2 regions of the Pseudoalteromonas sp. JC28 genome follow, and region 1 is predicted to be linked to the other one. Evidence: predicted binding sites of a transcription regulator. Region 1 holds the regulator's gene; the other holds the start of a gene.
What was found. The regulator FliA, encoded in region 1, starts transcription of late flagellar genes. The targets are predictions, from matches to a motif close to CTAAAGNTNNNNNNNNNNNNGCCGATA.

Region 1 (12,881 bases):
TTGCTGTGTGGGGGGATATTGGCGCTGAGCTGTTATTCCCAATGGCTATGTTCGTTTTTATTATCGCAATTGCTGGAATAGTGGGGAATACGTTACTCGGTGGCTTTAACTTTTCTTGGCAAGCGGCCGCACCTAAAGCAAGTAAAATGTCACCTATGAAGGGACTGAAGCGAATGTTGGGCCCACAAGCGGCCATTGAGTTATTGAAGTCAGTTCTTAAGTTTGTATTGGTAGCAGGTTTTGCAATCTTGCTTATCAATATGTATTTTAATGAAATATTGCACTTGAGTATTGAACAAATCCCATCGAGTATAGAGCATGCGTTAGAAATCATTGCGTGGATGTTCTTAGCACTTAGTTGCACCATGATCATTATTTCAGCGATTGATGCCCCTTATCAAAGCTACAATCACCATAAACAGCTTAAAATGACGCTACAAGAAGTCAAGGATGAATATAAAAACTCAGAAGGTGATCCGCAAATAAAAGCGCGGATCCGCCGCACGCAAAGAGAAATGTCGCAACGACGTATGATGCAAGATGTACCAGATGCAGATGTTGTTGTGACCAACCCTACTCACTATTCGGTTGCGCTTAAATACGATACTGAACGAGCGGGGGCGCCTGTTGTTATCGCAAAAGGGGTTGATGAGCTTGCGATGCAAATTAGAAAAATAGCTAAAGGAAATGAAGTACCGATTGTGGAGTCACCTGTATTGACTCGTTCACTTTATCATACAACCGAAGTAGGTGATCAAATCCCTGAACAATTGTTTACCGCGGTTGCACAGGTACTTGCTTATGTATTTCAGCTGAATCGTTTCCAAAAGGGTAAAGGGAAAAGACCTGTTGCACTTACTCGAGATTTACCAATCCCAGACGATTTAAAGCACTAAAATTGCTCTTATAAAAATAAGCTATTAATTGGAACGCATATTGCATTTGTTGCTATGTGTCAATTTTTTGCTTGTGTTAAGTTATGGAATTTAAAGCGGTTTTACAACAACTCAATCGAGATAAAAAAGAATATGCTAAAGGTGTGGGTACTCCATTGTTGGTGCTTGCAGCACTTGGCATGGTTATTCTGCCGCTACCTCCTTTTTTGCTTGATATTCTATTTTCCTTCAACATTGCATTGGCACTTGTGGTGCTATTGGTGACTGTTTATACCTTGAAGCCACTCGAATTTGGTATGTTTCCGGCGGTACTACTGATCGCGACTATCATGCGATTGGCATTAAACGTAGCGAGTACTCGAGTCGTATTACTTGAAGGTCATAATGGTGGTGATGCGGCAGGTAAGGTGATCGAAGCCTTTGGTAGCGTTGTTATTGGTGGTAACTACGCCGTCGGTTTAGTTGTATTCCTTATCCTTATTATTATTAACTTTGTTGTAATTACCAAAGGTGCAGGTCGTATTTCTGAGGTGTCTGCGCGTTTCACCCTCGATGCTATGCCGGGTAAGCAAATGGCTATTGATGCGGATTTAAATGCCGGTTTTATCTCTGCAGATGACGCTCGGGCTCGCCGTGAAGAAGTGACTCGAGAAGCCGATTTTTACGGTTCAATGGACGGTGCAAGTAAATTCGTTAAAGGTGATGCTATCGCAGGTATTGTGATCCTTGCTATTAATATAATAGGTGGCCTTTTCGTTGGGATGATCCAGCATGATTTAAGCTTTGGTCACGCGATGGAAGTTTATACCATGCTGACGATTGGTGACGGTCTGGTCGCGCAAATTCCTTCTCTTTTACTCTCAATTGGTACTGCAATTGTAGTAACGCGTCAAAATGAATCGCACAACATGGGCGATCAGTTTAAAAACCAACTGGGTAATGAAAAATCGCTGGCTATTGCTTCAGGTATTTTGATCACCATGGGACTCGTTCCTGGCATGCCACATGTTGCCTTCTTAGGGTTAGGTGTATTACTTGGCTATATAGCCTATTACACAAGTCAGCAAAAGAAAAAGGCGGAAATCGAAAAGGCGGAACAAGCTGCCAAAGGACCTGCTGCCAAAGGAGGCCATCAACAAGATCAAAAAGAGCTTGGTTGGGATGATGTACAACCTGTTGATGTGATTGGTTTAGAGGTAGGTTATCGCCTAATCCCTCTAGTTGACCAAGCCCAAGGCGGGGAGCTTCTCAGTCGTATTAAAGGGGTGCGTAAAAAGCTATCTCAGGAACTGGGCTTTTTAGTACCGCCGGTACATATTCGCGATAACCTAGAATTAGATCCAAATGCATACAATATTACTTTAATGGGAGTTGGCTCAGGAACCGGTGAGTTGAAGCATGGCGATGAGCTCGCAATTAACCCAGGGCAGGTGTTTGGGCCGATTAAAGGCATAGAGACTAAAGATCCTGCATTTGGCTTAGATGCAGTATGGATTAAACCAGATCAAAAAGATGAAGCGCATTCACTTGGCTATACAGTAGTAGATGCTGCAACTGTGGTGGCAACACACATTAGTCAATTATTGACGAATAATGCGTCACTATTGCTTGGTCATGAAGAAGTTCAAAATCTATTAGACATGCTTGCGAAAAGTCACCCTAGATTAGTTGAAGGCTTAGTGCCTGATATTTTACCACTCACTACCGTAGTAAAAGTACTACAAAATCTGCTTAATGAAGGCGTTGCAATTCGAGATATGCGCTCGATTGTACAAACCTTAGTTGAGTACGGACCACGTAGCCAAGACCCTGATGTATTAACGGCTGCGGTAAGAATTTCATTACGCAGATTGATTGTTCAAGATGCCGTTGGAAGCGAAGAAGAGATTCCTGTCATAACATTGGCGCCTGAGTTGGAACAGATGTTGCATCAGTCACTTCAGAACGCAGGTGATGAGGGGGCAGGTATTGAACCTGGCTTGGCTGAGAGGCTTCAAGAATCATTAAGAGAAGCACATCACAACCAAGAAATGCTAGGGGAGCCGTCCATCTTATTAACCTCAGGTATGTTAAGAAGTGTACTGTCTCGATTTGTTAAACATACAATTCCAGGTCTTCGAGTGATGTCATATCAAGAAGTGCCGGAAGAAAGACAAATTAAGATAGTGAGCTCGGTTGGACAATAGAGGATAAAGGGGCTGTAACATGAAAATTAAACGTTTCTTCGCAAAAGATATGCGTACGGCTTTAAATGAAGTAAAAGAAGAGCTTGGTGCTGATGCTGTCATCATGTCTAACAAAAAGTTAGCAGATGGTGTTGAAATCGTCGCAGCAGTTGATAATGACCGTGCTGCTGCACCTGTTAAGCAAGCTCCAGCTGCCCGTGCGACTGCCTCAAACGAGGCTCCGACCCGCTTTGTCCGTCCAGAGCCTCGCCAAGCACAGCCAGCAAAACAAGCGCAAGTTGCCGATAGCTTAGCGGCATTGCTAGAGCGTCAAGCGCCGCGTCCTCGCTCACCAGAACTTGCTTCTATGTTCTCCCAGTCGGGGATTGATACAGAGCAAATGTTAAGCAGCCAACGTAAAACACAAACTGCTGCGCCGGCGTACCAAGCGAAGCCACAGCAAGCTCGTCGCCAATCTTTTGACTTTGATGATGATGGATTTGAGCAACCACAGCAGTGGAGCGAGTCTGATGAATTAGACAACGGTTTTGGTGATGATTTACCTGAGTTAAATGCCAAGCCTGACGAAATGAGTGCAATGCGCGAAGAAATGAACGCTATTCGTCAATTACTTGAACATCAAGTATCTGGTCTAATGAAACAAGAAATGGCTCGTCGCGATCCAACCCGTGCGTGCCTTGTAGATCGTCTGGAAGGAATGGGCATAGACAAAGACGTTGCAGAGCAAATGGCATGTTTTATCCCTGATGATGTGTCTCGTAAAGAAGCTTGGGACGCGCTGTTGAATATGGTAATTAACCAAATGCACACCACCAACAATGATATTCTTCGTCAAGGTGGCGTATTTGCAATGGTTGGTCCAACAGGTGTTGGCAAAACCACAACGGTTGCAAAATTAGCGGCATTAGGCGCACAAAAATACGGTGCAGATAAAGTGGCGCTAATAACCACCGATACCTATAGAATTGGCGCTTACGAGCAACTAGCTACCTATGGTAGAATCATCGGTTGTCCGGTTAAACAAGTTAAAGATGCAAATGAACTTGCAGAAGTGCTTTATCATTTACGCAATAAGCGTCTAGTATTAATAGATACGGCGGGAATGAGTCAAAGAGATTTGCGCTTAACTGAACAGTTAAATACACTTATGCGTAGCGCGAGAGTAGATATTCGTAGCTATTTAGTGTTGAGTGCGACAGCACAGATGAATGTGTTACAAGAAACAGTAAGACACTTCAAAAAAGTAAATTTAAGTGGCTGTATTTTCACAAAACTTGATGAAAGTCTAAGTTTGGGTGAGATAATTAGCATAGCGATTCAAAATCGCTTGCCAATAGGGTATCTTACCAACGGTCAGCGAGTGCCAGAAGACATTCGCGTAGCAAATGCTCAAAAGCTAGTAAAAAAGGCTGAGCAATTGTATTTAAAAAGAATAAAAGCACAGCACTCTCGACGTGTACCTGTAGCGTCAGAGTCAGTAGGAATGTATGATTAACACAGTTTTAGATCAAGCAAGTGGCCTGCGTAGAATGAGTCAAAATAGCAACCAGGGTGTAAAAGTAATAGCCGTGACCGGTGGTAAAGGTGGGGTGGGTAAAACCAATGTCTCGCTCAATACTGCCATCGCTATGGGCCAACAAGGACAGCGAGTTCTCGTTTTAGATGCGGACTTGGGCTTGGCAAACTGTGATGTGATGTTAGGGCTCCGAGTAGAAAAGAACCTTTCACATGTGTTGTCGGGTGAATGTGAACTAGATGAGATTCTCGTAGAAGGTCCCGCTGGTATCAAAATTGTGCCAGCTACTTCGGGTTCTCAAAGCATGGTGGAGTTGACTCCCGCAGAGCATGCTGGACTTATTCGCGCATTTAGCGAGCTTAACACTCAATTTGATGTTTTAATTGTTGATACCGCAGCTGGTATCTCAGATATGGTTCTGAGCTTCTCTCGAGCTGCACAAGATGTGATGGTTGTTGTGTGTGATGAACCGACTTCTATTACGGATGCTTATGCGTTGATCAAAGTTTTAAGCAGAGAGCATGGCGTTTATCGTTTTAAAATAGTTGCCAATATGGTCCGCAGTATGCGTGAAGGGCAAGAATTATTTGCTAAACTTTCAAAAGTTACAGACCGTTTTCTTGATGTAGCATTGGAATTAGTGGCCACAGTACCATTTGACGAAAACATGCGTAAGTCCTCTCGTAGACAAAGAGCAATCGTGGATTTATTTCCGAGCTCTCCAGCAGCAGTTGCAATTAAAGGACTTGCTGCCAAGGCAGTTAAATGGCCAATTCCTCATCAACCTTCCGGTCATCTAGAATTTTTCATTGAACAACTTGTAAACGGGTGATTATGGCTTCTCCGGTCAACAGAGCTGCGGGATATCAAACTTCTGACCATATCCATAAAGTGGTCGAGAGACATGCTCCACTTGTCAAAAAAGTGGCATGTCACCTGATCGCTCGGCTTCCGGCAAGTGTGCAGCTCGACGATCTAATTCAATCAGGTATGATTGGATTGATTGAAGCATCTAAAAATTTCGATGCTACTAAAGGCGCTAGTTTCGAGACCTTTGCGGGGATACGCATCCGAGGTGCAATGCTAGATGAAATCCGTCGCGGAGATTGGGCCCCTCGGTCCGTACATAAAAACAGCAGAATGGTAGCCGAAGCGATATCTGAGCTCGAATCTCTCCTTGGCCGCGAACCAAAAGACACTGAAATCGCTGAAAAACTTGATATATCTTTAGATGAGTACCATCATATTTTACATGATGTAAATGCAAGTAAAGTCATCGGCATTGAGGATCTAGGGGTTGATGAAGATGTGATAACCCCAGCAAACAGCGATTTTGCGCTAGACAAACCGTTTAATAACGTTAAAAATGAACGTTTTAACGAGTCTTTAGTAAATGCTATCAAAGCACTACCCGAAAGGGATGCTCTGGTGTTGTCACTTTACTATAACGACGAAATGAATTTGAAAGAGATTGGTGCCATCCTTGATGTCAGTGAATCTCGAGTAAGCCAAATTCACGGTCAGGCAATGATAAAGCTCAAAGCTAAAATCAATGACTGGATAAATTAGAGTACATAAAATAGTTGGGTTCGAACCTCACTGGAGGAAGTTTTGGATAAGAACATGAAGATTCTCGTGGTTGATGATTTCTCTACTATGAGAAGAATAATCAAAAACCTATTAAGAGATTTAGGCTTTACCAATGTTCAAGAAGCTGATGATGGTAGTACAGCACTTCCGATGCTACAAAATCAGGAGTTTGACTTTGTAGTAACTGATTGGAACATGCCGGGCATGCAAGGTATTGATCTGCTTCGTGCAATACGCGCAGATGAAAAGCTTAAGCACATTCCAGTGTTGATGGTTACCGCAGAAGCGAAAAAAGAACAAATTGTTGCAGCAGCGCAAGCTGGGGTGAACGGATATATTGTTAAACCGTTTACTGCAGGTACGCTCAAGACTAAGCTTGAAAAAGTATTTGAGCGACTAGGCTAAACAGCAAGGGGATATGGCCTATGTCTGTAAATGCTGCGCCGCAAATTACACTTGAACAAGCCAAGCAACTTGTTGAGCTACTAGAGCAAGGTGAACAAGAAAAAGCTGACCAGCTGATTTTAGAAGCTGCTAACAAAGAGCAATCGGAGTTATTTGCAGAAGTTGGAAAGCTAACTCGCCAATTACACGAGTCCTTGAAGAACTTTGAGCTGGATACTCGACTCTCAGATCTCACGACAGAGGCTATACCTGACGCCAAGCAGCGTCTTAATTATGTTATGGAAATGACAGAAAGCGCTGCTAATAAAACGATGGACGCGGTCGAAGAAAGCTTACCTCTTGCGCAGAATCTTGCGGATGAGTTAGCACAAATAAAGCCTACTTGGGATCGGTTGATGAGCAGAGATATTCAACTCGGTGAGTTTAAATCTCTGTGTCATGATCTCGACAGCTTTATGCAGACTTCAAAGACACGTACAGACGAATTACAAGGCTTAATGACTAATGTGCTGATGGCGCAAGACTATCAGGATTTGACTGGGCAGGTCATCCGTCGAGTCATTGAGCTTGTGAGAGAAGTAGAAGATAGTCTCATTCACCTTCTAACTGTGTTTGGTACTTCGGATGAAGCGCCTGCAGTTGCAGAAAATGCGAATGAAAACGAAATAAAAACAACTGAGACTATCAGTGATGAATTGTCTGGACCTGAAGGTCCAATTATTGACGCTGAATCGCGAGATGACGTGGTTTCTGGTCAAGACGAAGTCGATGACTTGCTATCTAGTTTAGGCTTCTAGTTGGAGAGTGTGTATGAGCTTTGAAGTCGATGAAGATATCTTGCAGGACTTTCTTGTTGAAGCAGGCGAAATATTAGAACTGTTATCTGAACAGCTTGTTGAACTAGAAAATAATCCCGAAGATAAAGAACTTCTCAATGCGATTTTCCGTGGCTTCCATACTGTTAAAGGTGGAGCAGGCTTCCTCGGTATGACCGAACTGGTTGATGCCTGTCACGGTGCAGAGAACGTGTTTGATGTACTAAGACAAGGGCAGCGAAAAGTAACGTCAGAATTAATGGATGTTATTTTGCAATCTTTGGATACGATCAACGAAATGTTCGCTTGTATTCAAAACCGAGAGGAACCCGAAGCTGCTGATCCTGTGTTGCTTGAAACCCTCCATAAACTCAGCCAACCTGCATCTGAAGACGAAGTCAGTGAAGTGATTGAGGAACCTGTTTCAGAGCCAGAATCTGTTGTACCAGATTTAAGTGCGGATGATATTCTATTCGATGCGGACGCAGATTCAGGCGATGATAGCGGCTCTAGCATTGATGAGATAACAGAAGAAGAATTTGAAAATCTATTAGATGAGTTACACGGCTCTGGTAATGCGCCTGCTGTCGCACCGGCGGCTAAACCTGAAACGGTGTCAACTGCAGATGACGGCGATATCACCGATGACGAGTTCGATAATCTCTTAGATGAACTCCATGGGGTTGGGAAATTTGGTGGAGCACCAAATGCAGAAGATGCGGCTACTTCTCAAGCCAGTGAGCCTGCGGCTAAAGCAACGTCATCAGGCGCTGCGAGTGTGCCCTCTGGAGATGAAGAAATTACCGATGATGAGTTTGAGGCTTTGCTTGACGAACTTCATGGTAAAGGCAGTGCTCCTAAAGCGGTAGATGAATCGCCGACAGATATCTCAGAAGCTGAGCCAGCTCAACCTGAGCCTGCTAAAGCTGCGCCACCTCCGAAACCTGCTCCAAAGCCTGCGCCTAAAGTTGAAGCTAAACCTGCGACTCCAGCCCCGCAAAAAGAGCCAGAGCCTGCAAAAGCTTCTGCGCCAGCAGCTGCAAAGAAACCTGCTGCGCAAGCTGAGACTACAGTGCGAGTTGATACCAAACGTCTTGATGAAATCATGAATATGGTTGGCGAATTAGTATTGGTGCGTAACCGCTTGGTTAGTTTAGCGAATAACACCAACAGCGAAAGCATGGGTAAAGCTATTTCGAACCTTGATGTAGTGACCGCAGACTTGCAGGGCGCTGTGATGAAAACGCGGATGCAGCCGATCAAAAAGGTATTTGGTCGTTTCCCTCGAGTGGTGAGGGACCTTGCGCGTAGCTTGAAAAAAGAAATCAACCTGGTTTTACAAGGTGAAGAGACAGATTTAGATAAAAACCTTGTTGAGGCGCTCGCAGATCCATTGGTTCACTTAGTGAGAAACTCAGTGGATCACGGTATTGAAATGCCTGATGTGCGCGAAGCATCGGGTAAGCCAAGAATGGGGACTGTCACGTTGTCAGCATCTCAAGAGGGGGATCATATTCTTCTCACCATCCGAGATGATGGCGCCGGTATGGATCCTGAAAAACTCAAGAAAATTGCTATAAATAAAGGCGTTATTGACTCCGATCAAGCAAGCCGATTGTCTGATACTGAAGCCTATAACTTGATCTTTGCACCTGGATTTTCAACAAAAGAACAAATTTCAGATATTTCTGGTCGCGGTGTAGGGATGGACGTTGTTAAAACGAAAATCACTCAATTGAATGGCTCGGTAAACATCCAATCAGAATTGGGTGTTGGTACCGTATTAGAGATAAAAGTGCCGCTTACACTGGCTATTTTGCCTACCTTGATGGTGGTAGTCGGAGAACAAACGTTTGCGTTACCACTTGCCGGTGTGAACGAGATCTTCCATTTAGATTTGACTAAAACGAATGTAGTTGATGGTCAATTGACTATTATAGTGAGAGAAAAGGCGATCCCGTTATTTTATCTTGAGCATTGGTTGGTAAAAGGTGCTAATAGGGGCATGAGAAAGGCTGAAGGCCATGTTGTTATTGCTCAAATCGGTACCAAGCAAGTCGGTTTTGTGGTTGATTCTCTGATAGGCCAAGAGGAAGTCGTAATCAAACCATTAGATGCTTTGTTACAAGGTACACCAGGTATGGCCGGTGCGACCATCACATCTGATGGTGGTATTGCGCTAATCCTTGATGTCCCCAACTTATTAAAACACTACGCCTAATTTTATTAGGCGTAGTTCGAATTCTAGAGCAGCATGTGCTGCTCTGCTGTAGAGCAAATTAAAGAGCGTTGCCAATGGCAGTTAAAGTGTTAGTCGTAGACGACTCCAGTTTTTTTCGTCGTCGAGTCAGTGAAATTTTAGAAAAAGACAGTGAAATCAAAGTTATAGATTTTGCAGTTAATGGAAAGGAGGCGGTTGAAAAGGCCGCTTCATTGCGTCCAGATGTCATTACTATGGACGTAGAGATGCCTGTGCTTGATGGGATCAGTGCGGTGAAGCAGATCATGCAGGCTACTCCGACCCCAATCTTAATGTTTTCTTCGTTAACTCGTGAAGGCGCTAGTGCTACGTTAGATGCACTGGATGCGGGCGCTGTAGATTTTTTACCGAAAAAGTTTGAAGACATTGCCCGCAATAGCGAAGACGCAATTAAATCGTTACAAAACAAGGTAAAGGAAATTGGCCGCCGCCGAGTTAGCCGCTTTACGCGCCCTAGTATCGCGACTCCGCCAAAGCGCGTCGAGTCTAGAGCAACTCGCGCTGACACTGGAAGAGCAACGATCCCTCAACCGGATAGAAGTTTTCAGAGACCGGTATCTGGTGGCACATCCAGTGCTGCGGGTGCTAGAGCATCAGGTAAGAAATATGGACTGGTTGCAATTGGTACATCAACAGGTGGACCCGTTGCACTGCAGACAATATTGACGCAGTTGCCAGCAAACTTTCCTCATCCAATTTTACTTATCCAGCATATGCCTGCGGCATTTACACCTGCGTTTGCAGCAAGATTAAATAGTTTATGCCAGATTAAGGTTAAAGAAGCAGAACAAGGTGATAGATTAATGCCAGGCATGGCCTATCTAGCGCCTGGCGGCAAGCAAATGCTGGTTGAAAATCGCGGTGGTAGTAAGACACTAAAAGTGTTTGAAGATGATAGTCCAAGGATCACCTATAAACCCAGCGTTGATGTGACATTTGCAAGTGTTGCAAAAGCCTATGGTGGCGACACGTTAGCGATTGTATTAACGGGGATGGGCGCTGATGGTCGAGATGGCGCTCGTATGCTAAAACAGGTTGGTGCCACCATTTGGGCGCAAGATGAAGCGACTTGTGTCGTTTATGGGATGCCTCAAGCAGTCGCTGGCGCTGGACTTTCGTCTGATAGTATCGCGCTACAAGACTTTGCTGCAAGAATTAATAAAGAAGCTGGTAACTAATAGGCTAAGCCACGATTTGGTTATTTTGCTTGAAGCTTGTAAATATCAAACGTCTAAAAAGAATGAATAACATTGAGTTGGTATAGTATCTATTGAACGCAATCAATAGTGATAAGCAAAGGAATATAGAGTGAAAATTTGGACAGTAGCAAATCAAAAAGGTGGCGTGGGTAAAACCACGACAACGGTGAGCTTAGGAGGCATTCTTGCTGAACAAGGTCATCGGGTTTTGCTTATTGATACCGATCCACATGCTTCACTTACATATTACTTTGGTATTGATTCTGAAGAGTTGGAAGTCAGTGTGTATGATATTTTTGCACGCGGCAGCAGCATGACGAGTGAAGAAATTTTACAGTCTCTTTGCCCTTCGACTATTGAAAATTTGGATATTCTGCCTGCTACTATGGCCATTGCTACGCTTGATCGTAGCATGGGTAATAAAACGGGCATGGGACTTATCTTAAAGAAATCGCTCGAAAAGATAGCGGATCAATATGACTATGCTATTTTAGACTGTCCACCAGTGCTCGGGGTATTGATGGTAAATGCATTAGCAGCGAGTGAGCGAATTTTGGTACCGGTTCAAACTGAATTTTTGGCGTTGAAGGGACTAGATAGAATGATGCGCACGATGGAGCTAATGCAGTCTTCACAGCAGAAACAGTACCAATATACTATTATTCCAACTATGTATGATAAACGGACTAAAGCGTCGTTGGAGGCGTATAAAACGTTGCTGGAAACATACAAAGATGCCGTTTGGCCAGGTGTGGTTCCCGTAGATACCAAGTTTAGGGATGCAAGCCTTGCACAACAAGTCCCTGTACAATTTTGTCCTAAATCACGAGGCGTGTTCGCTTATCGTGCACTATTGGACTATTTGAAGCAGTTAAGCTAGAGAGCATAATGAGTAAGCATTTATTTGCAAATGAGAAGGTGATGAAGCAGTATCTTGGTGCCCTGTTGCAAGAGGAGCCAGAGATTGAACAATGCGAATTATCACCAGTTGCAAAGCTACTTGAACAAGTAAAAGAACCTAAATCAGAACTTGAGGAAATAGAATCCTCAGTCGTAGTTGCAACAGAACCTCTGGAGTCAGTGAGTGAAGTTATTCAAGAACAGCCGAGTAAATTGGCTCATGATCTTGAAGTCACTGAAAATACATCTATTATCAAAGAACAGGCAACGATAGAGTCTGTTTCTGCAAGGGAAGCCTATCAAGAAGGTGAATTTCAGGCATTGTTTTTTGAAGTGGCAGGCTTAACACTGGCGGTTCCGCTGAAATCACTTGGGGGAATACACCAACTGGGCGAAGTCAATCAACTCTTTGGTAAACCTAAATGGTTTAAGGGTGTGATGCTAAATCGTGAAGAAAAACTCAATGTTGTTGATACTGCACGATGGGTGATGCCTGAAAAGTTAACGCCAGAATTAGAAGATACGCTGGATTACCAGTATTTGATTACACTTGGGGATAGTAACTGGGGACTGTTAGCAGAAAAACTAGTCAACAACTTAACCCTCAAGCCTGAAGACATAAAGTGGCGCACAGCAGATGGTAAACGGCCTTGGTTGGCTGGAGTGATTAAAGAGAAAATGTGCGCGCTGATTGATGTAGAGAATTTAAACCGTTTGCTAGAACAAGGCCTCGATAGTCGAGAGCAGTAACTAGTATATTGATGGAGTGAAACCATGAGCCAAGATAGACTACTTTCTGCAGACAAAAATGCTGATAGTAATGATGAAGTATTGCAATGGGTTACTTACAAGCTTGAAGAGGAAACTTACGGTATCAATGTAATGCAAGTACAAGAAGTGCTGCGTTACACCGAAATTGCACCAGTCCCAGGTGCACCAAGCTACGTACTCGGGATCATTAATCTGCGTGGTAACGTTGTAACGGTTATAGACACGCGAGCTAGGTTTGGTCTACAAAGTGCTGAAGTAACGGATAATTCAAGAATTGTGATTATCGAAGCCGAAAAGCAAGTTATTGGTATCTTAGTAGATAGCGTTGCTGAGGTGGTTTACT
Region 2 (19,520 bases), on a different contig from region 1:
ATTAAGGCCGCATTCAAGCGGCCTTTTTTGTTTTTGAGTCAACGAGAGCGTCTATGCATTGTCCATTCTGTACAGCCAAAGATACCAAAGTGATAGATTCACGTTTGGTTGCTTCCGGCCACCAAGTCCGTCGCCGTCGTGAGTGTATTTTATGCCACGAACGTTTTACTACCTTCGAGGGCGCAGAGCTCTTAATGCCGCGCGTGATAAAGCAAGATGGTACTAGAGAGCCTTTCAATGAAGATAAGTTACTCAATGGCATGCACCGAGCGCTGGAAAAGCGTCCCGTCAGCACAGAACAAATAGAAGAAGTAGTACATCAGATTAAATCTCAAATTCGTGGTACTGGCGAACGTGAAGTACCAAGCGACATGATTGGCGAATGTATTATGGAAGCCCTTAAAAAGCTCGATAAAGTGGCTTATGTGCGATTTGCTTCAGTATATCGCTCTTTCGAAGATATTCGTGAGTTTGGTGAGGAAATTGCGAGGTTGGGGGATTGAGCCAGTTCACAGCGCAAGATCATGATTACATGAGCCGCGCCATCACGCTTGCAAAGCGCGGTAAATACACCACAACACCCAATCCAAACGTCGGCTGTGTGATCGTAAAAGACGGTGAAATAGTCGGCGAAGGCGCACACTTAAAAGCAGGTGAAGGCCATGCTGAAGTACATGCGCTTAAGCAAGCTGGAGCTAAAGCCGCTGGTGCAACTGCCTATGTAACGCTTGAGCCATGTAGTCACTATGGCAGAACGCCGCCGTGTGCTAAAGGTCTGATTGACGCAGGCGTCAGCAGAGTGGTTGCTGCCATGGTTGATCCCAACCCACAAGTTGCAGGGCGTGGATTGGCAATGTTAGAGGCCGCGGGAATTGCAACGGCTTTTGGTTTGCTAGAGCCACAAGCAAGGGCACTGAATACCGGATTCTTGAAGCGAATGGAGTGTGGGTTGCCATTCGTGACTTGTAAGCTTGCCGCTTCTGTTGATGGTAAAACCGCATTAAACAATGGCCAGAGCAAGTGGATTACCTCAGCCGCAGCGCGCTTAGACGTACAGCGCCACCGCGCGCAGAGCTGTGTGGTCTTGACCGGAGCCGATACGGTTATGGTAGACAACGCCAGACTCAATGTTCGTGAAGAATTTTTGCAAGACACCGATTATCCTCAATCTGAGCTACGCCAACCGATACGTGCGATTATTGACTCACAAAATCGTCTGACACCAGATCTTGCGCTATTTACAACTGCATCTCCAGTGATTATTTTTCGCCGTACTATTGATAATTCAGTGCAATGGCCTCATTTCGTAGAGCAAATTGTCGTGCCTGAAATCAACGGTAAGCTCGACCTAAAAGCCGTTCTCAACAGGTTGGCTGAAAAGCACTGTAATTATGTTTGGCTAGAGGCCGGTGCCACCCTTGCGGGGGTAATGCATGAACAAGGGCTAATCGATGAATATATCATCTATTTGGCACCGAAAATAATTGGCGCTGGAAAAGGGCTGTTTAACACCTCACCACTGAGTGCGATGTCGCAAATACCTGAGTTAGTGTTTGGCGACGTTTGCCAAGTGGGGCCTGATCTCAAACTTATCGCGACTAAAGAGAAGTAAAATGTTTACAGGTATTATCGAAGCAACAGGAACATTAACTCAATTGCAGCTCAAGGGCGGCGATTTAATTGTTCGTGTGACCACGACATCTCTTGATATGAGCGATGTAAACTTGGGTGATAGTATTGCCACTAACGGGGTTTGCCTGACTGTAACTGAGAAGTTTCATGATGGCTTCAAAGCCGATGTTTCTAACGAAACCTTAAGTTTGACGCGTTTTGCCGAGTACCAACAAGGCCAAAAGGTAAATCTTGAAAAGGCACTGCAGCCGATTTCACGTCTAGGCGGTCATTTGGTGTCAGGTCATGTGGATGGTATTGCTGAAGTGGTTGAGATAACCGCTAATGCCAGAGCGACTGACTATTGGTTAGCTGCGCCGTCATCGCTAATGAAGTATATTCCGTATAAAGGTTCGGTTGCCATTGATGGTATCAGTTTGACGGTCAATGCCGTGGAACAAAATCGCTTTAAATTGACCATAGTGCCACACACGGCGCAAGAAACGACGATTGCAGGTTTTCAAGTCGGGTCAAAATTAAACCTAGAGGTTGACCAAATCGCCCGCTACCTCGAAAGACTAATTCAGGGTGAGCCAAGCGCTGCCAGCGAGTCCACTCTCACAACCAGTCTATTGGCGAAAGCTGGCTTTATAAAGTAGCCATAGACAAAGTAAAAATGGGAAAACTATGAGTTTAAATAGTGCTGAGGAAATCATCGCGGACATTAAAGCCGGTAAAATGGTTATTTTGATGGACGATGAAGACCGAGAAAATGAAGGTGATCTGATCATTGCAGCAGAGCACATTACACCAGATGCAATTAATTTCATGGCAACATATGGTCGCGGGTTAATCTGTTTGACCATGACACAGGAGCGCTGTGAGCAGCTGAACTTGCCACTAATGGTGAAAACCAATGGCGCTCAGTTCTCTACCAACTTTACTTTGTCTATTGAAGCTGCGAAAGGCGTAACGACAGGTATTTCAGCGGCAGATCGCGCCCGTACAGTACAAGCTGCAGTTGCCAAAGGTGCAGTACCTGAAGATATTGTACAACCAGGTCATATCTTCCCAATCATGGCGCAACCAGGCGGCGTTTTAACGCGTGCAGGCCATACTGAAGCCGGATGTGATTTAGCGCGTTTGGCGGGACTGGAGCCTGCATCTGTGATTGTTGAAATTCTCAACCCAGACGGCACTATGGCACGTCGCCCACAACTAGAAGTATTCGCAAAAGAACACGATATTAAAATCGGCACCATTGCTGATTTAATTGAGTATCGTAACTTAAACGAAACCACTATCGAAAAAGTAGCAGAGTGTAAACTGCCTACTGAGTTTGGTGAGTTTAATCTAGTGACGTACAAAGACACCATTGATAATCAACTGCATTATGCGATGGTAAAGGGCGAGATCAAATCGGAAGAAGCCAATTTAGTACGTGTGCATTTGCAAAGCACGTTTAACGATATTCTTCATTCAGATCGCAGCGCGGATAGAAGCTGGACACTGCAAAGTGCCATGAAGCACATCGCCGACAACGAAGGCGTATTAGTCATTCTTGGTAAGCAAGAACGCAGCGAAGAGATGGAAGCGCTGGTTAAGGCATTTGCTGCGGAAGATGCGGGTGAACAGGTGAACTACCGTAAATTCCAAGGTACTTCGCGTACCGTAGGTGTGGGGTCGCAAATTTTGGCTGATTTAGGCATTCAGAAAATGCGCCTAATGAGTCTACCTAAAAAATATCATGCACTGTCTGGTTTCCACTTAGAAGTGGTTGAATACGTCGAACCAAAATAATTCCAAAATGCCAAATTGATCGCAATCGCCTATATTCAGATAGTAGGCGATTGCCACATTACTGTGCTATCATGCGCCTCAATTTGGCAATTGCTCATACAGATTAGGAACATCTAATGAAAGTAATCGAAGGTAATAAATACGCTCCTGGCAAAAAATTTGCCATTGTCATTTCACGTTTTAACGATTTTATCGGTAGCAGCTTACTTGAAGGCGCTGTAGATGAATTAAAACGTACCGGTGGTGTTAGCGATGAAGACATCACGGTTGTATATGTACCGGGAGCGGTTGAACTACCACTAGCAGCAAAACGCGTTGCGATGAAAAAAGAGCACGACGCGATTATTGCGCTAGGTGTGATTATTCGTGGTGGTACACCACACTTCGATTTAGTTGCTAACGAGTCTAACAAAGGCTTAGCTAGCGTTTCATTAGATTATGATATCCCTGTCGCTTTTGGTGTACTTACTACTGAAAGCATTGAGCAAGCTATCGAGCGCGCGGGCACTAAAATGGGCAACAAAGGGGGAGAAGCCGCCCTTGGAGCTCTAGAAATGGTGAACGTGCTAGAGCAAATTTAAGAGGAATCTCAGTGAAACCAGCAGCTAGACGCAAAGCACGTGTACTTGCTTTACAAGCTATTTATTCTTGGCAGCTAAGTGGTAACCCAATTGCCGATATCGAACAGCAAATGCTGATCGAAAACGACGTAACTAAAGTCGATGTAGAATACTTCAAAGACTTAGCGCGTGGTGTTGTTGTTAACCAAAAGCAGCTAGACGAAGCAATTCGTCCGCATTTAGCTCGTCCACTTGAAGAATTGGATATGGTTGAGCTTGCCGTGTTACGTGTTAGTGCTTATGAGCTTAAATTCCGTGAAGATGTGCCATACAAAGTGGCTATCAACGAAGGTATTGAGTTAGCGAAAATGTTTGGCGCTGAAGAGAGCCACAAATTCGTTAACGGTGTACTAGACAAAGCGGTTAAGTTTATTCGCAAATAAGCTTTACTATAGGAATAGCCGGCCTTGGCCGGCTTTTTTGTGTATGAAAGAATTTGAGCTAATCAATCACTACTTTAAAGGCCGTGGCATTACTCGCCGAGATGTAGAGCTTGGGATCGGTGATGACTGCGCCTTGGTTTCAGTTCCTGCTGGCAATCAACTTGCGGTAACTACGGATACGCTAGTTGCGGGTGTGCACTTTTTTGAAGATATTCCACCTCGGGCACTAGGCCATCGGGTTATCGCTGTGAATCTTAGCGACTTAGCTGCTATGGGTGCAGAACCTACTTGGGTGTCACTTGGTTTAACGCTACCTAACGCTGACTTGGAGTGGTTAGAAGCCTTCACTGAGGGCATGCATGAAATTGCTGAGTATTATAACGTACAAGTAATAGGTGGCGATACAACGCAAGGTCCATTGACTATCACTGTATGTGCAAAAGGTATTGTACCAACTGGTAAAGCACTCAAGCGCTCAGGAGCACGGGTGGGTGATTGGATTTATGTAACAGGTCCACTTGGTGACGCAGGGCTTGCTATTGAAGCGCGAAAGCAGGGCTGGACACTTGAGCCAAAACATTACAAAGCGGCGCTTGAAAAGTTTCACTACCCAGCACCAAGGGTTGCTGCGGGCCAAGTTCTTAGGGGTCTTGCTACCTCTGCAATTGATATCTCAGACGGTCTACTCGCGGATCTTAAGCATATTTTACGTAGCTCGTTAGTTGGCGCTAAGATAAACGCCGATAAAGTTCCTCAATCTGATGCGCTGCGCTCAAGTCTTGATGAAGATGCACGCATGCGGCTCGCGCTCGGTTTTGGCGATGACTACGAGTTACTCTTCACGGTCAATGATAATAACAAAAATGCCGTGGAAACCAGATTGAAGCAATATGGTGTTGAGCCAGTTTGTATTGGCCAAATTACGGCTAATAATGGCGAAATTCAATTGCTCAAAAAAGGTCAACCTTACCAGCTCTCAGGGTTTGGTTTTGAGCATTTTAGCTAGGAGTTGGTTTGGCTAAGCAGTATGTATTTAATTTAAAGAAGCCGCATCAATTCTTTGCACTCGGGTTTGGTCTTGGTTTAGCGAAAAAAGCACCTGGTACTTTTGGCACCTTCGCCGCATTACCGTTTATTTTTGCAACCCAAGGCGCACCAATTTGGCTGCAATGTCTGGTTGCGATTGTCATGACGTTATTTGGGATCTGGGTGTGTGGTAAAACAGCAGACGATGTTAATGTTCATGACCACCCAGCCATTGTCTGGGATGAAGTGGCAGGTTTTTATATTACCATGATAGGGGCGGCGCTTAGCTGGCAGTCATTAATCGTTGGCTTTATTTTGTTCCGCTTTTTCGATATTTTGAAACCGGGTCCGATAAGATGGCTCGATAAACGTTTGCACGGTGGCTCGGGGATTATGCTAGATGATGTATTAGCTGGCATTTTTTCATTGATTTGCGTGCAAGCTTTGTTTAAAACTGGCATTTTAGTCTAACTGTGCTGATGTGATGGAATCGAGATGACAAGGCTATTGTTTTTCATTTTCACTTTGCTGCTACCAATTACGAGTTTTGCGGCGATAGATGATTACGTAGTTAAACAGTGGAATATCCAAAGTGGGTTACCGTCACAAAGCGTTAAGAGTGTCGTTCAAGACAATCAAGGCTACATTTGGCTCGGAACTCAGTTTGGCTTAAGTCGGTTTGATGGTCATCAATTCCAAAACTTCAACACCCAAAATACCGAGTTTTTAAATAGTAATGCCATTAATAAATTGGTGGTGGATCGATTTGGCATGCTCTGGGTTGGCACGCGTCGAGGATTGTTAAGACTCAATCCCCAAACCTTAGAAGCTCGGCGTTTCGATCTGCAGGGGCCTGTACGAGATATCTTGCAAGATGAAGATGGCGGGATCTGGATTGCTGCGAATGGTCTGTATTATGTTTCTGCGAAAAAGCTGACGTTAGCCGCCAATAACATCGAACAAAGTACGTTAGATGTGACTCAAATAAACCAAATCGTAGGTTCTGTGACTAAAATGGCGTTGGTGCCTGATGGTATTTGGCTAGTGAATGAACGTCACCTACTTAAAATCAGTGAATCAAGCAATCGCAACGGTGATGGCGTTAGGCTTGAGCTGGCGAGTAAGGTTTCACTACCTGAGCAGTTAGCGCAAACCATTATACATGACTTAGCTTGGGTCGATGGTAAGTTGTTCTTAGCATCAGAGTTGGGTGCGTATTTTCTAGATATTGACGAAGTACTACGCCGTTATCAAGATGCGGGTAACAATGCCGTATATAAGTTTCTAAATGATAAGGAAGGCGGGCTATGGGTCTCTACTTATGGTCGGCTGTTATATCGACAGAATAATGGTGTTTGGCAAGCTGTCGAGCCAATTCAGTTGGATCAAAGTATCTGGTTTGCAGATATCTTTATGGACAAAGATAATAATATCTGGCTTGCCAGTTTAAATGAAGGCTTGTGGCTGGCCCACTCAGGAAAAGTGGAGCGGCATCATATTGGTCCTAGAGTAAACCAAGCAATTTCAGCCATCACACAGGGGCCCTCTGGTCAGTTATGGGTCGCTAGTCGTGAGGGGCTTGGCATTATGGGATTGAATGATAGTTATCAACCCGTGCTAACTAGTGCGCAGTTAAATCGTTCCGTGATACACGACTTGGAGTTTATTGGCGAAAAACTCATTCTTGGGACAGACCGTGGTGCACTTATCTACGAAAATGGCACACTACAAAAATTAACTGAGCGAGAGCTCAGACAGAATCCAGTCTTTTCACTAAGCCCTTCAAACCGAGGGGGAATGTGGTTTGGTACAGGGAGAGGTTTGTATCGTCTTGATTACAAGGGGATAACGCCATTTGCCTACAACGCTTTTCTTGGTAGTCAATTTGTTACTTTTGTTGAGGATTTTCCGAGATATGGTTTTATCGGTACTAACAAAGGTGCGTATCGCTACAATGATAAAGGCATCGAAAAAATTGGTTCTCAAACGTCGTTGGATACCGCTTATATCACCAGTATTTTGCATTTGGATACTGTGACGACTTTAGTTGGCTCTCTCAACGATGGGTTATTCTATCGTACCTCAGACGGTGATTGGTATCAGCTTGATGCTTCAAATGGATTGCCTTACGGATCGATATTTTCTTTGCATTATGACAAGAGCAATCAGCTCATCTGGGTGAGCACAATGAAAGGGGTATATCGCATGCCCGTTGCGCAATTTGGTCACGTTATAGAGAGTTTGCAAGTTGAACAAGTAATAAGCCCATTCGATAGGCAGCTTGATGGCAGACCAAGCCAATGTTGTTCAGGCCTTGGGCATGATGCCGTGGTTGAAACCGAGTCAGCTATTTTTTACCCCAGCTTACAAGGCGTTGTTGAGATCCCTAAAAATGTCCAGCTTTTTGGCGGTGGGGATTTATTGCCAAGGCTAGAGTCATTGTCTACCCACGATAGAGTATTTAGTACAGAATCATTAAATCAAGTGATCCAGCTTGAAACATCGGAACGCGATTTAACTATCAATTATACAGCCATTGATTTTTATGCGCCTCATAGCATTGAGTTTAGATACAAACTCAATGGCCATGATACACAATGGCGGGATGCACAATCACGGCGTGAAGCCATTTACACCAATTTGCCTCCAGGCAACTTTACCTTTGTGTTAGAAGCTAAGCGTCAAGGACAAGATTGGGAAAAGGCTAAAGTGCTAAGCTTATCAATTGTACTACCTCGGCGCTTCGACGAAACGATTTACTTTAGATTGTTTATTACTTGTGCATTTATCTTTATGTTCTATCTGATTTTTTGGGTGTTTAGAGCACAAGAAAGAAGAAAGCAGGCCGCATTAGAGGCGTTAGTTGCAGAGCGTACAACGGAGCTTAGAAAGGCAAATGAAAAGCTAAATCAAGTTAATACACAACTTAAGCTGGTTAGTCATTCCGATGAGCTGACAGGCTTGCGAAGTCGTCGCTTTTTGTTTGATCAACTTCCTAAAGATGTTGAGCACTACCAGCGCAATGCTCAATCACTACAAGCCCAAAATAAGAGCCTAGTGCTCATGATCATGAATATCGATGACTTTAGTAAGATTAACGATTCTTATGGTCCTATTGGTGGCGACAGTTGCTTACAACAGTTAGCGACACTTTTAAATACCCGTACTCAAGGTTCAGACTATGTTGTTAGATGGAGTGGGGATGAATTCTTATTGTTATTGCGTGATTTCAGTCGAGATGACATTGAAGAGTATGTTAGTGATTTATGTAAAGCCATTGCTGAGACGGACTATCGACTTCCTAATGGAAAAACCACTAAGCTGACAGTTTCTATGGGGTGGTCTTATTACCCTCTACCACTACTCGGTGGCAAAGTGATTGGTTGGGAATCATCAGTGAATTTGGCTGATATTGCGCTGCATCAAGTTAAACAACGCGGTGGGGATGGTGCTGCAACAATTACTTTTGATGATCAGTTAGATGCTTTTGAGTTTGAACAAAGTGCGAATATAGAGTCTCAATTACAGTTATTACAAAGTAATGGGCTTGCTGAAATCAGTGTATGGATGAGGTAAAACTCATAGCAAAAAGGCTTCCAAATGGAAGCCTTTTTTAGGTTGAATGCAGACTCACGCAAGCCAAGCCTTAATTTGTTGACTGATGCCTTCGCTGTTTAAGCCCAGCTCGGCATGGATCTCAGTTTGTGAACCATGCTTAATAAACTCGTCAGGTAGACCAAGAAGTTTAATTGGTTTTTGATGGCCTTGAGCAATTAAATACTCGCTTACTGCGGAGCCTGCGCCACCGGCAATAGCATTATCTTCAAGTGTGACGAAGCGCTCGTGAGTTACAACCAACTCTTCGATAAGGGCGCAGTCTAAGGGTTTGACAAAACGCATATCTACAAGTGTGGCATTTAGCTCTTCGGCTACGGCTTGAGCGTTTTCAAGCAATGTACCAAAGCTTAAAATAGCCAGCTTTTCACCTTCTCTTACTACCTTGCCCTTACCAACTTCTATTGCGGTCATTTCCGTATCAATCTCGGCGCTTCCCGCACTACCTCTGGGGTATCTCACTGCTGCTGGCCTATCTAGGCGATGACCTGTGTAGAGCATTTGGCGGCACTCATTAAGGTCGCTTGGTGCCATGATCACCATATTCGGGATACAGCGCAAGAAACTTAAGTCGTATGCGCCTTGGTGCGTCTCACCATCCGCACCAACGACACCGGCACGGTCAATAGCGAACAACACTGGCAGATTTTGTAGTGCGACATCATGAATGAGTTGGTCGTATGCGCGTTGTAAGAAGCTAGAATAGATTGCAACCACTGGGTTGAGGTCTTCACAAGCAAAACCCGCTGCCAGTGTCACAGCATGTTGCTCAGCAATGGCAACATCAAAATATTGAGCAGGGTACTCTTTAGAAAAGCGTACCATGCCCGAGCCTTCACGCATTGCTGGTGTGATTGCCATGAGCTTATTATCTTGTGCAGCCATATCGCAAAGCCAATCTCCAAACACCTTTGAAAAGGTTGGTGCACTAGGTTTTGATTTGGGTAAGCTATGGACGCTTGGATCGAACTTAGGCACGGCATGATAACCAATAGGATCTGCTTCTGCAGGTTTATAACCTTTCCCTTTTTGGGTTTTAACGTGTAATAGTTGAGGGCCTTTTAGGTTACGCATATTACGCAGCGTATCTACCAAAGTATCTACGTTATGTCCGTCAATTGGGCCAATATAGTTAAAGCCTAGCTCTTCAAAGAAAGTACCAGGGATTATCATCCCCTTTAAATGCTCTTCCATACGGCCTGCAAGCTCTTTTACCGGCGGCACACCAGACAGCAGTTTTTTGCTGCCTTCTCGAATATTGGTGTAAAAGCTACCAGAGAGGATCTTCGCGAAATGATTGGTGAGTGCGCCAACGTTTTCAGAGATAGACATTTCGTTGTCGTTTAGGATCACTAACATATCTGGATTGATGTCGCCTGCGTGATTCATGGCTTCAAACGCCATGCCCGCGGTCATTGCACCATCACCAATAACGGCGACGGTCTTACGTCCAATCCCTTCTTTTTCAGCTGCGATAGCCATACCAAGTGCCGCTGATATAGAAGTGCTTGAGTGGCCAACACTAAACGTATCGTATTCGCTTTCTTCTCTATAAGGGAAAGGATGCAGGCCATCTTTCTGGCGGATCGTATGCATCCTATCTCTTCTACCTGTAAGTAGTTTGTGCGGATAGGCTTGATGACCTACATCCCAAACGAGCCTATCGCTTGGTGTGTTATACACATAGTGTAAAGCTACAGTAAGCTCTACAGTGCCTAAACCAGATGCAAAGTGACCGCTGCTTTGAGAGACTGAGTTCAGCAAATACTCGCGAAGCTCATCACTAAAGGCGGTTAACTTGTGCTGGGGTAATTGACGGAGTTGACTTGGCTCGTCAATTAACGCGAGTAAGGGATACTTGCTACTATCAAGTTTCATGGTATTTATCAGAGTCCTAAGTGAATCTCAGCGCAATTACTCACGTGGTCCACTTCATAATTATTAAAATTCTTCACTAACTTGTCATAATATTATGTTAGCCAGCGTTTACAAAGTTCTTGTGAATATTTTCTTAGCTTGGCGTAGCTATTTTATACGTCAGCTTAATATTCTCGATCTATGATGTATTTTGCTAAATCTGCAAGTATTTCTGTATTACCGTTGATACGTGTAAGCGCTTCTAAAGCTTCATCTATCAAATGTTCAGCTTTTTCTTTTGCTTGTTCTAACCCCAATAATGCTGGATAGGTAGATTTATTATGTTCTAAATCAGAGCCTTGAGGTTTACCAAGCACAAATGTGTCACCTTCTACATCAAGAATGTCATCTCTGACTTGAAATGCAAGGCCAATTGCACGTCCATAAGTACGTATCGCATCACGTGCTTGCTCTGAAACACGTTCCGGATCGCTACATAAGATCCCAAGTTCTACTGCACAGCTTAGTAGTGCACCTGTTTTTAGCTTATGAATACGTTCGAGCTCATCTATCGTAATTAAACGATTGGTTGCTGCTATATCGAGTGCTTGACCGCCTATCATACCTTGTAGACCCGATGCCTTGGCTAGCACTGAAATCATTTTTATTTGGGCATGGTGGCTTACCGCGAATGAATGTTCACTTAGCAGTTCAAATGCCAGCGTTTGCAGAGCGTCACCAGCTAAAATCGCGGTCGCCTCATCGAATTGGATGTGGCAAGTTGGACGGCCGCGTCTGAGATCATCATCATCCATAGCAGGTAAATCGTCGTGCACCAAAGAGTAGCTATGCACACACTCTATTGCGGCTGCAGCTTTGTCTAAATCTTCTGGAGCAGCACCAAATAATTCACCAGTACAATACACTAAAAACGGTCGCAAGCGCTTGCCGCCGTTTTCTATACTATAGCGTGTAGCCGCTTTTATATTCTCTTCAGTTTCAAGCACACTATCAAAATAGTGTAAAATGGTGTTTTCTACACGAGTTTTAGCAAACTGGAGCTTTTCTTGTAATTTTTTCGACATTAGGCTTCGTTATCAAATGGCTGTAATTGTGCTTGTTCATCCTCGCCCATTAAAATAGCGACTTGTTGTTCAGCTTGCTGAAGTTTCTGATTTGAAGCTTTTGCGAGTTTTATCCCGCGTTCAAACTGTTTAAGTGCTTGATCTAAAGGTAAGCTACCGTTTTCCATGTCTGCAACGATTTGCTCCAGTTCTTGCATGGCTTCTTCAAAGCTCAAGTTGTCTGGTTTTTTTACTGCCATATGTCACGCTGACCCGTAAAGTAAAAGTGTGGCAATTTTAGGGTGATTGTGCGCCAAGGTCAAAAAAACCAGTGACTTTTTGATCTGACCGAGTATCAGCATTACAAGATCTGCTATAAACTCGCATTTTAAACACTTTTTAATATAATAGTGTTAAGTTGTAGAAAAACTTGCCGATAACTCAAACAACAATAACTGCGTGATTTATCACAAATAACTTCCCCCGGAGGACATGTGGATTTAGCAACGGTAATAGGGATCCTGGGTGCCATAGGTTTAATTGTAATGTCCATGGTACTAAGTAGTGATGGCCAGATCGCTATGTTCTATAACACGCCTTCCGTCGTTATCGTATTTGGTGGTTCAATTTTTATCGTATTGTCTAACTTTACGCTTGGACAGTTTTTCGGAATTGGAAAAGTGGCCGGGAAGGCCTTCATGTTCAAGATTGAAACTCCGGAAGAGCTGATTGAAAAAGCCGTTGAGCTTGCTGATTCAGCTCGCAAAGGTGGTTTTTTAGCGTTAGAAGAAGCCGAAATCCCCAACCAGTTTATGCGTAAAGGTGTCGATATGTTAGTCGATGGGCATGATGCTGATGTTGTGCGTGCCACATTGCAAAAAGATATTGCCCTAACGTCCTCAAGACACGAGTTAGGCGCTGGCTTATTTAAGTCCCTCGCCGATATCGCTCCTGCTATGGGGATGATTGGAACGCTCATCGGCCTAGTAGCGATGTTATCTAACATGGACGATCCAAAAGCAATTGGACCTGCTATGGCTGTTGCACTTTTGACAACTTTATACGGTGCGTTTTTGGCTAACGTGGTTGCGATCCCAATTCAGGTTAAGCTTGAACTTCGTAAAGATGAAGAAGAGCGAAACCAGCGCCTTATCTTAGATGCAATCTTAGGCATTCAAGATGGCCAAAATCCAAAAGTCATTGAAGGTATCTTGAAAAACTATCTGCCAGAATCTAAACGTGGCGCTGAGGCTGAGGAATAATCATGTCAGATGAGAAAGAATGTAAATGTCCCCCCCCAGGTCTTCCTGCCTGGATGGGAACGTTTGCTGATCTCATGTCGTTGTTAATGTGCTTCTTCGTACTGCTATTGGCATTCTCCGAAATGGATGTACTGAAGTTTAAGCAAATTGCAGGATCGATGAAGTTTGCTTTTGGTGTGCAAAATAAAATTGAAGTAAAAGATATTCCTAAAGGTACCAGCGTGATTGCGATGGAATTTACTCCAGGAAAGCCAGAACCAACACCGATTGAAACGATTCAACAGCAAACCGTAGAAATGACGCAGCAAATGCTAGAGTTCCAAGCTGGTGACGAGGCTTCGGCGGGTGGCAGACAGGAGCAACGAGGCAATAAGCGTGGTGGTGAGTCTGCCAGTACTGCACAGGAAATGGCGTCAACCCAAGCAGTTGCTTCTGCGGACCAAGAGCAAGTAAACGAGCTCGTTAAAAAGATTGCACAGCAGCTAGAAAAGCAAATTATGGATGGTGCAATTGAACTCGAGTCATTAGGGCAGCAAATTATTATTCGCATCCAAGAAAATGGTTCTTTTCCTGCGGGAAGTGCGTTTCTACAACCTAAATTTGAACCTGTGATTGCCGAAATTGCAGAGCTGCTCAAAGATGTACCTGGTGAAATTACAGTGTCGGGTCACACTGATGACTTTAGAGTGACTAACGAACTTTATTCGAATAACTGGGATTTATCGGCAACTAGAGCGGTAGCCGTTGCGACTGTAATGGAGCGTGTCCGTGGCTTTGATAAGAACAGAATGGTTGTAGTTGGTCATGCAGACACTAGACCTTTAGTACCTAATGACAGCGATGCAGATAGGCGCCGAAACCGGCGTGTCGAAATCTCGATTTTACAGGGTAAAGCGAAAGAATCAGACCCTATTGAAGTTAGGAAAAATTAGTTACAGTTTGTTGCCAAATTACAGGGAATTCGCTATTGTTCCGTTTGGTTCTACTTAAAGGAGAAATAGAATGATTTCAATAAAAAAACCCCAAAATTATAGATTGCCAGGTGGTAACGGCGATGGTGGTGACGCCGATGATGGTTCTGTAGAAAAGAAGCCAGAGTAGCGTTTAGCTATGTTAGAAGCTTGGGAACCTATTCGTATATTTTTTGCACATAACAGTGTGTGGATTGCTTTGCTTTCTGTTTTTCTTTGCTTTGTGTTAAAAGATAAAAAGGCGCTTAGATATTCACTACTTGTTGCGATTTTTTATATTGTGGGTACGTTCTCGAGCGACTTTGTTCGCTCTATTGATGAGCACCAAGTCATCCGTTACGTATACTGGGCCTTGAATGACATCCTATTTATGGGGATTGTTGCGTATTGGGCTGTAAAAGATAAAATGTATATGTGGCAGAGTATATTAGCCCAGCTCGTTGTTTTACCCGCGCCTATTTTACAACTGTTTAGATTAACTGATTACCATTTAATGGATTTGAGTTATTCGACTTATTTATACGCAACTATCATACCCATCACCAATGTGGTGACTTTGTGTTTGGCTTTTGCTCCAATAATTATGTTTTGGAAGCTTCATTACATTAGCGATGATATGGAAAAAGCAGGAGCTAGCCGATAGTGTTCGGCCAGCTATTGAAAAATACTCACCCCAAACTAGGAATAAGGCCAGCCATTTGCATTAGCTGAGAGGTGATGATCATCACACCGAAAACAGCGGCAAGTCCTAGTCCAAGCGTACCTCCTTTAACCTGATATCCATCATTACCTCTGGTTTTTCTCTGTTTCCATACCATAGCAACTGGTAGAAATACCGCTAACACCACGAGCGCAATCGCTGCATATCCCAGTGCCATAATAAAGCCCTTTGGATAAAAGAGGGCAAAGCCAAGCGGTGGTAAGAAGGTAATGAATGCCGTCTTGATGCGGTCTTTCTTAGTATCTTGCTTCTTAAAGGCATCTGCAAAAAAGTCGAATAAGCCGAGACTCACGCCTAAGAATGAAGTCGCGAGAGCAAGATCTGCAAACACAGTTACAAATAATTGTACGTTGTCGTTGTGTGCGATAGAAGAAATACTGGTTACAAAACCCGGCAGTCCCTCACTTGCCATTAAGCTCTCTTGCCCCATAACACCTTGGCTTAGTAATTGCCAAAACACATAAATGATAAGGGGGAGGGAGGCACCAAACATCATCACTTTACGTAATTGACGAATATCTACACCAACGTACTTGACGATTGAGGGGATTGAACCATGAAACCCAAATGAAGTGAAAATTACAGGAATTGCCGCAATTACAAGCCCTTGCTCCACAGGCATATCGATAAGATGTTGGCCATGAACATAGGGAGTCAGGATAAAAAATAAACTCGCGAGCACGATAACTTTAATGGTAAATAGTAATTGGTTAAGCTTATCGACGGTACTTGTGCCTAATGTCACTATGGTTGCAATGATAACAGCAAGTAGTACTGAACCGAGTTGGGGAGTGATCCCGTCACCCAATACACTAATCAGTTTGCTTTGAAGTTGTGCACCACCTCCCGCGATATAAGCTGCACACAGCGCATAGAATAAAAATACCATAGAAAAGTTAGCGACATATTGGCCCGATTTACCAAGTAAGCTTTTCGCCAGTGTATTTAGCGTAGCGTCTTGATCCGCGTACTGATGTATTTCCAGCATAAGTAAAGCGGTATAGGTCATTAGCAACCATGTGATTGTTAATAACGCGATAGCGGTAGAAAAGCCGAGTCCTGCGGATGCAATCGGGAGGGCGAGCATACCTGCGCCAATTGTAGTACCTGCTACAATTAGCATGCTGCCCAAAGTTTTATTCTTAAGCACGTTTTGCCCCTGATTATTATTATCTGGTGAGGCAAGATATAACGAATAGCACGGAATTGAAACCGTTTTGCTGCTAATACCAATTTGCGTATAAAATTCATGTGTCAAAAACAAAAAAGCCGCATATCAATATGCGGCTTATTCTAATCACCAGTATTTCCATCCAGTGAATTTGTGCTTGTACCCTTAACTTTTATATAAAGTCTTCATCTCTCATGAAAATGCACCGTATCAAGCTAACTTACCTAAGAGTCTATTGTGCTCGTACTAAATTGTCAAACCAATCTTGACCTCTCGCACTGAGCGACTTTAGCACAATAAGGTCACTTTCACCGTCAGGTAGCTTCAACCTTAGATGCTCATCAAGCGCAATTGCACGTTCCAAATGGCTGCGGATCTCACCCAGCGTCCGGACCATACAATCTAGCTCCTCAGGTAAGCCTTCGCTAAAATCTATACGAGTCTGATAACAGGCTATATTCCAATGCATACGAGCTCTGACGGACTCACTCATATCTGAAATGGAAAGTGCGCTTTCTAGCAACTTGATGGCTTCTGCGAGCTTACCATCTCGGCTGAGTGCTCTGGCTTTTATGCCAATTGCTCTTGCATGGTTTGGGTGAATGTTGGTAAGAATGTCATCACAAACCTTAATTGCTTCATCGTATTGTGAGTTTGCAATCAATTCCCTAGCACGTTGGAGTGCGATCTCTACGGTATTCTTACGTGCTATTTCATACTCTTCTTTAACCTTTTGTTGGATGTCATTGAATTCATCTTCGCCAACGTAGCGTTTGTAGGCGCTAGAAACGAGTCCTACACCGCCAAAACCGCTTAAAATAGAGAATGAAAAGATCTTAATCCAAGTCCAAAATGCTTTATCAGAACCGGTAATTGAGTCATTTTCCCGTTTCAGATTGTGCTCTACGACCACTTTGATAATGCGGTTGATCTCAACGGCATTATCGTTATGCGCAGATGAAAACATTGCCACGGGAATGAGTATCTCGTCATTGTTTTGATGGTGGGAGTCGTGCTCACCATTTTGATATGATTTAAATGCATACTTACTGACTGGGCTGAAGTCTGCAGCGCCCGCCATGGTGAGCACACCGATTGCCATAAATGCTGAGATCACACCGGCTAGAATGACACCGAATCCACCTAAGTCCCAATACTCTGGGGCGGCGCTATTCGCACTCTTAAACTTAGGTTTGCGAAACTTATATGACGACGTTGAACGCATCGCTTGTAAGAGCCCACCTAAGCTGCCTCCAAGCACCACAACGGCAATAAAAATAGCGTAAAAGCTGATTGGTCCGTATTCCATATTAAAGTTATGTCCGAAAATTAGGGAGCAGTTCTCTCAGGTTAAGTAACTGAACTTTGGCTATTTTACATTGAATTTACAAAAATGCGTAGGGGGAGAGTGGAAATTGCATGGATATTGCTCCTACTTACGGCTAGGAGCAATATACGTTTTACTTGAACTTAAGTTCAGGAGCAGCAGTTATTTTACTTCTTTACCGGCGGCTTGCTGATCTGCATGGTAGCTAGAGCGTACAAATGGTCCGCAAGCTGCGTGGCTAAAGCCTATTTCGTCGGCATACTCTTTTAGCCCATCAAACTCTGCCGGTGGCACGTAGCGCTTTACCGGTAAGTGGTGCTTTGAAGGTTGTAGGTACTGGCCTACCGTAAGCATATCTACGTTATGCTCGCGCAAGTCTCTTAAGACTTCTTCAATTTCAGAGATTTCTTCGCCCAGTCCAACCATTAAGCCAGACTTAGTTCTTACCTCTGGATGCGCTTCTTTAAAACGGCGTAGCAATTCGAGTGACCACTTATAGTCGGCACCTGGACGCGCTAGCTTGTAAAGTCTCGGTGCAGTTTCAAGGTTGTGGTTGAATACATCCGGTGGTGTTTCACTCAAAATTTCAAGTGCTCTGTCCATACGGCCGCGGAAATCAGGCACAAGAATTTCGATTGTAATACCTGGGTTATGCTTACGGATCTCACGAATACAGTCAGCAAAATGTTGTGCACCACCGTCGCGTAAATCATCACGGTCAACAGAGGTAATAACAACGTAGCTTAACTTCATGTCTTTGATAGTGAGCGCTAGCTTTTCAGGCTCTTGGGCGTCAGGTTTTAGTGGACGACCATGAGCCACATCGCAGAATGGACAGCGGCGAGTACAAATTGCACCTAAAATCATAAAGGTTGCTGTACCGTGATTAAAGCACTCAGAAAGGTTAGGGCATGACGCCTCTTCACAAACAGAGTGTAAGCCGTGCTTACGCATTGCTTGTTTAATGCCATCGATACGTTCACTTGATTTTGGCAAACGGATCTTTAACCACTCAGGCTTTCTCAGCATTTCTTCGCGTTCTGTTGGCATGACTTTTACTGGGATCAATGCCATTTTTTCAGCATCGCGGAGCTTTACCCCAGGCTCCATTTTGACTGGTTTACTCATACGTTTTCAAACCCTTCAGTGTATTCGACATGCTCAGCATTAATGCGTTTTAGCATGTGTTTTACCAGACCGGCCCCCGCATCAGCGACGGTTTGAGGTCCATTAATTTCGCTACTTTGCACCATATTCATGCCCGCGTAACCACAAGGGTTTATTCGTAAAAATGGACCAAGATCCATATTGACGTTGAGTGCGAGCCCATGAAATGAGCAGCCACGACGGACTCTAAGTCCAAGAGATGCTATCTTGCTATCGTTGACGTATACACCTGGTGCATCGGCTTTAGCATAAGCCTCTATCCCATATTCTTTTAGGGAGTCGATAATGCTTTCTTCTAGCCAAGTGACGAGCTCACGTACCCCTATTTTCAATCGTCGTAAGTTGAGCAGCACATAAAGCATTTGTTGCCCAGGACCGTGATAGGTAACTTGACCGCCGCGATCCACTTTTACGACGGGAATGTCACCTGGCGCCAAAACATGCTCTTCTTTACCTGCTTGACCTTGCGTAAAAACAGGCTCATGTTCCACCAGCCAGATTTCATCCGCTGTGGTGTCATCACGCTCGTCGGTAAAAGATTGCATTTTGTGCCAAATTGGTTCGTAACGACAAAGGCCAAGTTGGCGCACAATTAACTTACGAGATTCCATAACTAGGGTCCTTACCAACTACAGGATGTAGCGGACGTCTTCGATGCCACCGATCTCGGTATAAATCTGCTCGATATGCTCTTTGCTGGTTACTGTAACGACTAGAGATACGGCTTCATAGGTGCCTTTACTGCTTGGTTTAACCTTTGGTGCATAATCACCAGGTGCAATAACCTGCAGTTTGGCTAGGATCTGATCCGTCAAATTGACATTTGCTAGGCCCATAATTTTGAATGTAAATGGGCAAGGAAATTCTAAGTATTCATCAAACTTAGTATTTTTAACTGGTTTTACCACGACGGTATCCTCACAAC

Region 2: the regulator FliA is predicted to act here: its motif matches at 12,389-12,415, upstream of pomA (flagellar motor protein PomA).

Annotation. Positions count from the first base shown of each region.
Region 1 covers NZ_QOKX01000001.1:227,265-240,145, forward strand. Annotated here, with positions in the region: gene flhB (flagellar biosynthesis protein FlhB) at 1-896, shown strand, start outside; gene flhA (flagellar biosynthesis protein FlhA) at 980-3,082, shown strand; gene flhF (flagellar biosynthesis protein FlhF) at 3,102-4,577, shown strand; gene DS891_RS00915 (MinD/ParA family protein) at 4,570-5,430, shown strand; gene DS891_RS00920 (RNA polymerase sigma factor FliA) at 5,433-6,167, shown strand; gene cheY (chemotaxis response regulator CheY) at 6,210-6,593, shown strand; gene DS891_RS00930 (protein phosphatase CheZ) at 6,614-7,390, shown strand; gene DS891_RS00935 (chemotaxis protein CheA) at 7,404-9,629, shown strand; gene DS891_RS00940 (chemotaxis response regulator protein-glutamate methylesterase) at 9,704-10,846, shown strand; gene DS891_RS00945 (ParA family protein) at 10,977-11,747, shown strand; gene DS891_RS00950 (chemotaxis protein CheW) at 11,756-12,517, shown strand; gene DS891_RS00955 (chemotaxis protein CheW) at 12,542-12,881, shown strand, end outside.
Region 2 covers NZ_QOKX01000004.1:376,363-395,882, forward strand. Annotated here, with positions in the region: gene nrdR (transcriptional regulator NrdR) at 54-503, shown strand; gene ribD (bifunctional diaminohydroxyphosphoribosylaminopyrimidine deaminase/5-amino-6-(5-phosphoribosylamino)uracil reductase RibD) at 500-1,612, shown strand; gene DS891_RS11505 (riboflavin synthase) at 1,614-2,270, shown strand; gene ribBA (bifunctional 3,4-dihydroxy-2-butanone-4-phosphate synthase/GTP cyclohydrolase II) at 2,299-3,411, shown strand; gene ribE (6,7-dimethyl-8-ribityllumazine synthase) at 3,528-3,992, shown strand; gene nusB (transcription antitermination factor NusB) at 4,004-4,414, shown strand; gene thiL (thiamine-phosphate kinase) at 4,458-5,420, shown strand; gene DS891_RS11530 (phosphatidylglycerophosphatase A) at 5,429-5,911, shown strand; gene DS891_RS11535 (ligand-binding sensor domain-containing diguanylate cyclase) at 5,936-9,016, shown strand; gene dxs (1-deoxy-D-xylulose-5-phosphate synthase) at 9,071-10,933, opposite strand; gene ispA ((2E,6E)-farnesyl diphosphate synthase) at 11,098-11,997, opposite strand; gene xseB (exodeoxyribonuclease VII small subunit) at 11,997-12,236, opposite strand; gene pomA (flagellar motor protein PomA) at 12,471-13,238, shown strand; gene DS891_RS11560 (flagellar motor protein MotB) at 13,241-14,170, shown strand; gene DS891_RS11565 (hypothetical protein) at 14,349-14,852, shown strand; gene DS891_RS11570 (aromatic amino acid transport family protein) at 14,878-16,080, opposite strand; gene DS891_RS11575 (lipopolysaccharide assembly protein LapB) at 16,334-17,410, opposite strand; gene lipA (lipoyl synthase) at 17,591-18,556, opposite strand; gene lipB (lipoyl(octanoyl) transferase LipB) at 18,553-19,206, opposite strand; gene ybeD (DUF493 family protein YbeD) at 19,225-19,503, opposite strand.